2 regions of the Priestia sp. 40 genome follow, and region 1 is predicted to be linked to the other one. Evidence: riboswitches for the same ligand, from Rfam matches in the RefSeq annotation. Region 1 holds a riboswitch; the other holds the start of a gene.
What was found. A riboswitch is a leader RNA that binds a small molecule or an ion and turns the genes downstream of it on or off. The one in region 1 is predicted to bind glycine.

Region 1 (3,423 bases):
TCTTTTGACTCAGGGTGAACAGCCGCAGAGACAAGTACTTTTTTCTTTTTTGTTTGACCCGCACTGAGCATAGCGGCTTCTGCTAAAGCAGTTCCTCCGTCATACATAGAAGAATTGGCCACGTCCATCCCCGTTAACTCACAAATCATTGTTTGGAATTCAAAGATGGCCTGAAGTTCTCCTTGAGAAATTTCTGGTTGATACGGAGTATAGGCCGTATAAAATTCCGAACGAGAAATAACATGATCAACAATAACCGGCATGTAATGATCATAAACTCCTGCTCCTAAAAAAGAAGCATAGTCTTTTAAATGAGCATTTTTAGCAGCCATATTATTTAATTCTTTTAACAGCTGAGGCTCTGAAGCCGCTTTTTTAATATTGTATTCTCCTTGAAACCGAACGCGCTGCGGAATATCTGAAAATAAATCATCAACAGATGAAACACCAATTGCTGCTAACATTTGCTGCTGATCTTGTTCTGTCATTGGTAAATAGCGATGTAACATGTTAAATTCCTCCCCAAAGCTTACTTTGAACGTTTATAAAAAGGTGTTGAAACCACTTTTGCTTTTAAGCGTTTTTTTCGAACCTGCACTTCCACTTCTTGACCAAGCTCTGAATATTCTGCTGATAATAGTGCTAAACCGATGTTTTTCTTTAGTGTAGGTGACTGTGTTCCTGTTGTCACAAATCCAATTTGTTCTTCACCTGCAAATACTTCGTAACCGTGTCGTGGTATACCTTTATCAATCATCTCAATTCCCACTAACTTACGGGACGCTCCGCTTTCACGCTGTTCTTTTAACACTTCTTTTCCAATAAAGCTGTCTTTGTTCGTTTTCACTGCAAATCCAATTCGAGCTTCAATGGGCGTAATATCTTTTGAAAGCTCTTGGCCATATAAAGCCAAAGTAGCTTCAAAACGAAGCGTATCGCGAGCTCCTAACCCGCAGGGCAACACACCTTCGTCACTGCCTGCTTCTAAAATAGCCGTCCACAAGTGAGAGGCGTCAGCTGAAGAACAATAAATTTCAAAGCCATCTTCTCCGGTATATCCAGTACGTGAAACGAGAGCTTTTACATTCGCTACTTCTACATCATCAGCAAATGTAAATGGCTTTAAGGAAGATAAATTTTCGTTCGTTAAAGTTTGTAAAACTTTTTCTGCTAAAGGACCTTGTAAAGCTAGCTGCGCAGTTTCATCAGATTGATTAACGAGCGTTACATCTCCTTGTTTGTGAGACACTAGCCACTCATAGTCTTTTTGAATATTAGCAGCGTTTACGACTAGCAAATACTCTTGATCTGCTTTTTTATAAATCAGCAAATCATCTACCGTGCCTCCGTCTTCATAACACATAGCTGTATACTGTGCTTTTCCATCTACAAGGATAGAAACGTCATTCGTCATCGTGTGCTGAAGAAAAGCTAAGCTATCAGCTCCTGTTACAAGAATTTCTCCCATATGAGAGACATCAAAAAGACCTGCCTTTGTACGTACAGCTTCATGCTCTTCTTTAATAGAAGAAAATTGAACGGGAAGAGCCCATCCTCCAAAATCAATTGTTTTGGCACCATATTTTTGATAGATATCATAAAGCGGCGTTTTGTGTAATTCTGTTGTCATATTTATGTCCTCCTCTTTTTCACGTAAAACTTTTCATAACGGGGAGTTTTCAAATAGTGTGGGGATCACTATGTATCCAAACAAAAAAGGACAGAAAACCCCCTACTGTATTTAGTAGGAAGTCTCTGTCCTTTTCACCTGAAAGTTTACCTATAAACGAATAGGTTTGCCTCGTGGGTGGTCTATAAACGCATAGACACTCTCCAGAGCTGCGTCAAACAAGAGTCTTTTTGCCTGAGAGATTCACAATTTTATTGCTTGCTCCTTCGGCGCTACATTCAAGTAGTCTCTCCCCGTGTCGTCATTCGCTTCTATAAAGTTGGTAAAGTTGGGCATACTACTGAAAGATGTATCTATCTTTATTCACACAATCATTTGTAAAGTGCTAATCTATTTTCTTTTTCAAATTTTCTAAATATATTTTTATCCTACCTGATTCTTATCATTTGTTCAATAAAAATTTTTTACAAAGGAGCATTTTTATCATGAAAGTGAAATTAAACATCGATGAAACATGGGAAGCAGCCTTCTCAACTAAATTGGAGCAAGACGGCCCTTGGTCAGCATGGGATTTGTATAAACTTGCCTATGAAATAGAAGACCAAACGCTTATCTCAGAATTTGAAGGACTACAAAGCCCAAAACATCTAGCCGATTTAACGCCGCTTCCTCATCAGCTCGAAGTAGCCAAACAAGTAGTTGAAACAATGAATGGGAAAGCCATTTTAGCAGATGAAGTAGGACTGGGGAAAACGATTGAAGCAGGGTTAATTTTGAAGGAATATATGATTCGCGGACTTGTTAAAAAAGTTCTCATTTTAGTTCCAGCTTCGCTTGTTTCACAGTGGGCCATGGAATTGAATCAAAAATTTTATATTCCCGCAGTCCCTCAAAGGAAATCATATGTGTGGGATCAGTGTGACATCGTTGTGTCTTCAATTGATACAGCAAAACGTTCTCCTCATCGAGAAATTGTGCTAGAACAAGACTACGACCTCATCATCATTGATGAAGCTCATAAACTTAAAAACAACAAAACAAAAAACTATGAATTTGTGCAAAGTCTAAAAAAGAAATTTTGTCTGTTGCTAACCGCAACACCGATTCAAAATCGAATTGAAGAAATTTTTAACTTAGTCTCTCTTTTAAAGCCTGGCCATCTCGGCAATAAAGACTATTTCGAAGAATTATTTTCCGCTAAAAAACGTTCTTTGCAAAACGATGAACACTTAAAAGAGCTTGTTAACAAAGTTATGATTCGAAATCGCCGCCACGATACGGGTATCGAATGGACGAAGCGAATTGTTCAAACCATTCCTGTTGAATTCTCGCCAAAAGAACGCGAGCTATACGATGCGATTACGTCTTTTAAAGGAAACGGACTGCACCCTTCAAGCGCTTTTTCAATTTTAACTCTGCAGCGAGAGGCCTGCAGCAGCCGCGAAGCGGTATATATGACATTAAAAAACATGCTGGAACGTCAGGAAGATCAAAACAGCGCATTAACGGAACATATGATTACTCCGTTAATGGAACTACTTCAGCAAGTACCGCAAAATGCAAAAGCAGAAAAAGTGCTAGAGCTCGTTCAAAAAATTGATGACAAAGTCATTATTTTCACTGAGTACAGAGCAACTCAACTGTATTTACAGTGGTATTTAAAACAGCATGGAATTACCTCTGTACCGTTTAGAGGCGGATTTAAGCGAGGTAAAAAAGACTGGATGAAGCAGCTTTTTGAAAGCCACGCGCAAGTATTTATTGCCACTGAAGCGGGCGGAGAAGGAATCAAC
Region 2 (3,423 bases), on a different contig from region 1:
AAATCACTCGTACAAAACGTAAACGGTCAAAAAACATCGCTTATTTTTGGAGACGAAACGTTTACACTTGCTGGAAAGTCGGTGATTCAAGAAACGTTAGGTGATATCTCATTCGAACTTTCAGCGCGTGCATTTTTCCAGCTGAATCCTCTCCAAACGGTGAAGCTATACGACGAAGTAAAAAAAGCAGCTGCGCTAACAGGCAGTGAAAAAATCGTAGATGCTTACTGCGGAGTAGGGACAATTGGCTTATGGCTTGCTAAAGATGCCAAAGAAATTCGCGGAATGGACACGATTGAAGAATCCATTGTAGACGCGCGAAAAAATGCCAAAGATCATGGATTTGAACATGCCACGTATGTGACGGGTCCAGCTGAAAAGTGGATGCCGCAGTGGGTGAAAGAAGGATGGAAGCCAGACGTAGTCGTCGTTGACCCGCCGCGAACAGGCTGTGATGACAAGCTTCTAAAAACGATTTTACAAGTAAAGCCAAAGAAAGTGGTTTACGTATCTTGTAATCCATCCACATTAGCGAAAGATGTGCAGCAGCTGTCGAAGGCTTATCATGTGGATTACATTCAGCCTGTGGATATGTTCCCTCATACGGCGCATGTGGAGAATGTAGTGAGTTTGACGTTAAAGAAATGAATAGAAAAAGAGTAAAAGAGCAGATTTGATTCTGCTCTTTTTTCTTTGTAATAAGGAGGTCTTTATCACAAGTAAAGGAACAAGGTTTTTATGTAGTATCATATTTCAAATAAGGAAAATAAATGAAACTAATTTCTCCTATTGACAAAGCATCCAACTGGTATTAGAATAAACAACTATTCGACAGTCATTCTATTGATTGAAAAATTTAATACGTAGAAAGCTATGATTGCTATGGATCACACTATAGCAGGAGCAGCTTCTGGAGAGATCGCGATAGTTTCGCGACGCCGAAGGGTTCACAATCTCAGGCAAAAGGACAGAAGAGTACCGGATATTTATTTGGCATGTTACTAATTGGTAGCATGTACCATAATATTTGTTATTCTTATGACCATGAGATTGGAGCGCATCCAATCTCTTTTTTTATTGGACTTTATTTGTAGTCCGCACGATTGCATCAAAGGTTTTATTGTTAGGAGGAATTAGAGTTGGAACAACGAGAATTAAAGAGGGATTTATCCAATCGTCATGTTCAGCTAATCGCGATTGGAGGAACCATTGGGACGGGATTATTTTTAGGTTCTGGTAAAGCAATACAGCTTGCAGGTCCCTCTATCATCTTTGCTTATTTAATTGTGGGTATTGCGCTTTTCTTTGTGATGAGAGCGCTAGGAGAACTACTGCTGTCTAAGGCAGGTTATCAATCGTTAACAGACATTGCTGAGGAATATCTTGGACCGTGGGCTTCATTCGTAACGGGATGGACGTACTGGTTTTGCTGGATCATGACAGCTATGGCTGACGTGATTGCCGTTGGCGTATATGTGAAATATTGGTTCGATATCCCTCAGTGGGTTCCTGCACTTATTTGTGTGATTATTTTATTAGGGCTTAACTTATTAACCGTAAAATTATTTGGAGAATTAGAGTTTTGGTTTGCTTTAATAAAGGTTATTACGATTCTTGCGTTAATTATTATTGGCGTTATTTTACTGGTAATGGGATTTAAAACGGATGCAGGATCGGTTACGGTTCAAAATCTTTGGAATCATGGAGGACTGTTTCCAAACGGGGTTTCCGGTTTCTTACTTTCATTCCAAATGGTTATTTTCGCATACGTCGGGGTTGAATTGGTAGGGGTATCGGCAGCGGAAACATCAAATCCCAAAAAAAATATTCCATCGGCCATTAATAAAATTCCGCTGCGAATCTTATTTTTCTATGTTGGAGCGCTTATCGTCCTTTTATTTATTAACCCGTGGATGGAATTGAATGCAGCAGAAAGCCCATTTGTTAAAACCTTTAGTTTAGTCGGAATTCCGCTTGCTGCTGGAATTATTAATTTTGTTGTATTAACTTCAGCCGCTTCTGCTTGTAATAGCGGAATGTTTTCAACAAGCCGTATCTTATATAATTTAAGTAAAAATGACCAAGGGCCATCTACGTTTGCAAAACTGAACAAAAACCACGTACCAAGCAACGGATTGTTTGTATCTACGCTGGTTATCTCGGCGGGAGCTTTGTTAAGCAAACTGATACCAGATCAAGCTTTTGGCATCGTAACAACCATTAGCGCTATTTGTTTTATTTGGGTGTGGAGTATCATTTTGATTTGCCATCTAAGATATAAAAAAACGCGTCCGCAGCTGCATGCAGCATCAACATTCAAAGCACCGTTAACACCATTTATAAACTATGTTGTGCTAGCGTTGTTTGCAGTGATTCTTATTATTATGTTGTTTTCTGATGCGACGCGCCCAGCCTTATTGTTGACACCCGTTTGGTTTATTCTCTTATTTGGTTTTTACGGGGCTGGAAGGAAAAAGAAATAGTAAATTGGTGACCTCATCATTTCGTGATGGGGTCTTTTTATTGGAGGATAAATAATTGATTTCTACTGCATGAAGAAAATGCAGGAAGCAAAGTTTATATAAGAACCCTAAAAAAAGTTTTAACAGAAAATACAGTGAAAAAGCTCATAGTTTTCTGATAGTAATGTAGAACCAAATGCTTTTCTTCTATGTCTAAAGATGGAATTCTATCATTTACATGGAAAAGTTTTCATTTTGCAGTACAATGGAGGTAGACTTCATTAGATTAAGGTGAACAAACATGAAATGGTTTAAATCTCATACGTTTTGGAAAATCTTCACGATTAATGTGCTTCTTATTTGTACCGTACTGACGCTAATGTTTATAGTTTCAAGAGTGATGCTTCCTAATATTTCTCAAGATCAATATCGACAGGTAACTGATAAAACCGTCAAGAGAATGAAAGAGCAAATCAACGTCGTTATTAAAGATATTTGGAGCTTGGGAGACGAGGTACAGCAAGATCCTATTTTTTTATCGGATGATGAACAAGAGATAGACAAAGAACTGCAGAAAATAGTTAATATTTCACCGTATATCGATAGCGGAACCATTTTTAATACAAAAGGGTATGTGGAGCATTATTACCCAGATGATTTAAAGAGTATGAAGCACGTGAACTTAAGTAAAAGAAAATATTTTCAAGAAGCACTGCGAACTAAAAAAATATATTTAAGCGATGTCGTTTCAGCAGACACAAAGCATTACATTGTGGTGATGGCGATTCCTATTTTGGATGAGCAGCAAAATGTAAAAAAAGTTATAAATTTAGCGCTGCGCATTGAAGAAAATAAAAGCTTTCAATCCATTTTTCAAACGTTCGATATAGGAGAGAACGGCTATACATTTATTGTAGACCGCAATGGTAGAATTATTTCACACCCGGAGAAACAGAGAATC

Region 2: another riboswitch for glycine. It lies ahead of ACO1DI_RS17765 (amino acid permease); the one in region 1 lies ahead of gcvT (glycine cleavage system aminomethyltransferase GcvT).

What each region holds. Positions count from the first base shown of each region.
Region 1 covers NZ_JBMPZA010000005.1:1,160,067-1,163,489, forward strand. The annotation lists gene gcvPA (aminomethyl-transferring glycine dehydrogenase subunit GcvPA) at 1-509, opposite strand, end outside; gene gcvT (glycine cleavage system aminomethyltransferase GcvT) at 530-1,630, opposite strand; glycine riboswitch at 1,843-1,935, opposite strand; gene ACO1DI_RS07080 (DEAD/DEAH box helicase) at 2,116-3,423, shown strand, end outside.
Region 2 covers NZ_JBMPZA010000015.1:555,306-558,728, reverse strand. The annotation lists gene rlmD (23S rRNA (uracil(1939)-C(5))-methyltransferase RlmD) at 1-648, shown strand, start outside; glycine riboswitch at 901-981, shown strand; gene ACO1DI_RS17765 (amino acid permease) at 1,140-2,483, shown strand; gene ACO1DI_RS17760 (PAS domain-containing sensor histidine kinase) at 2,764-3,423, shown strand, end outside.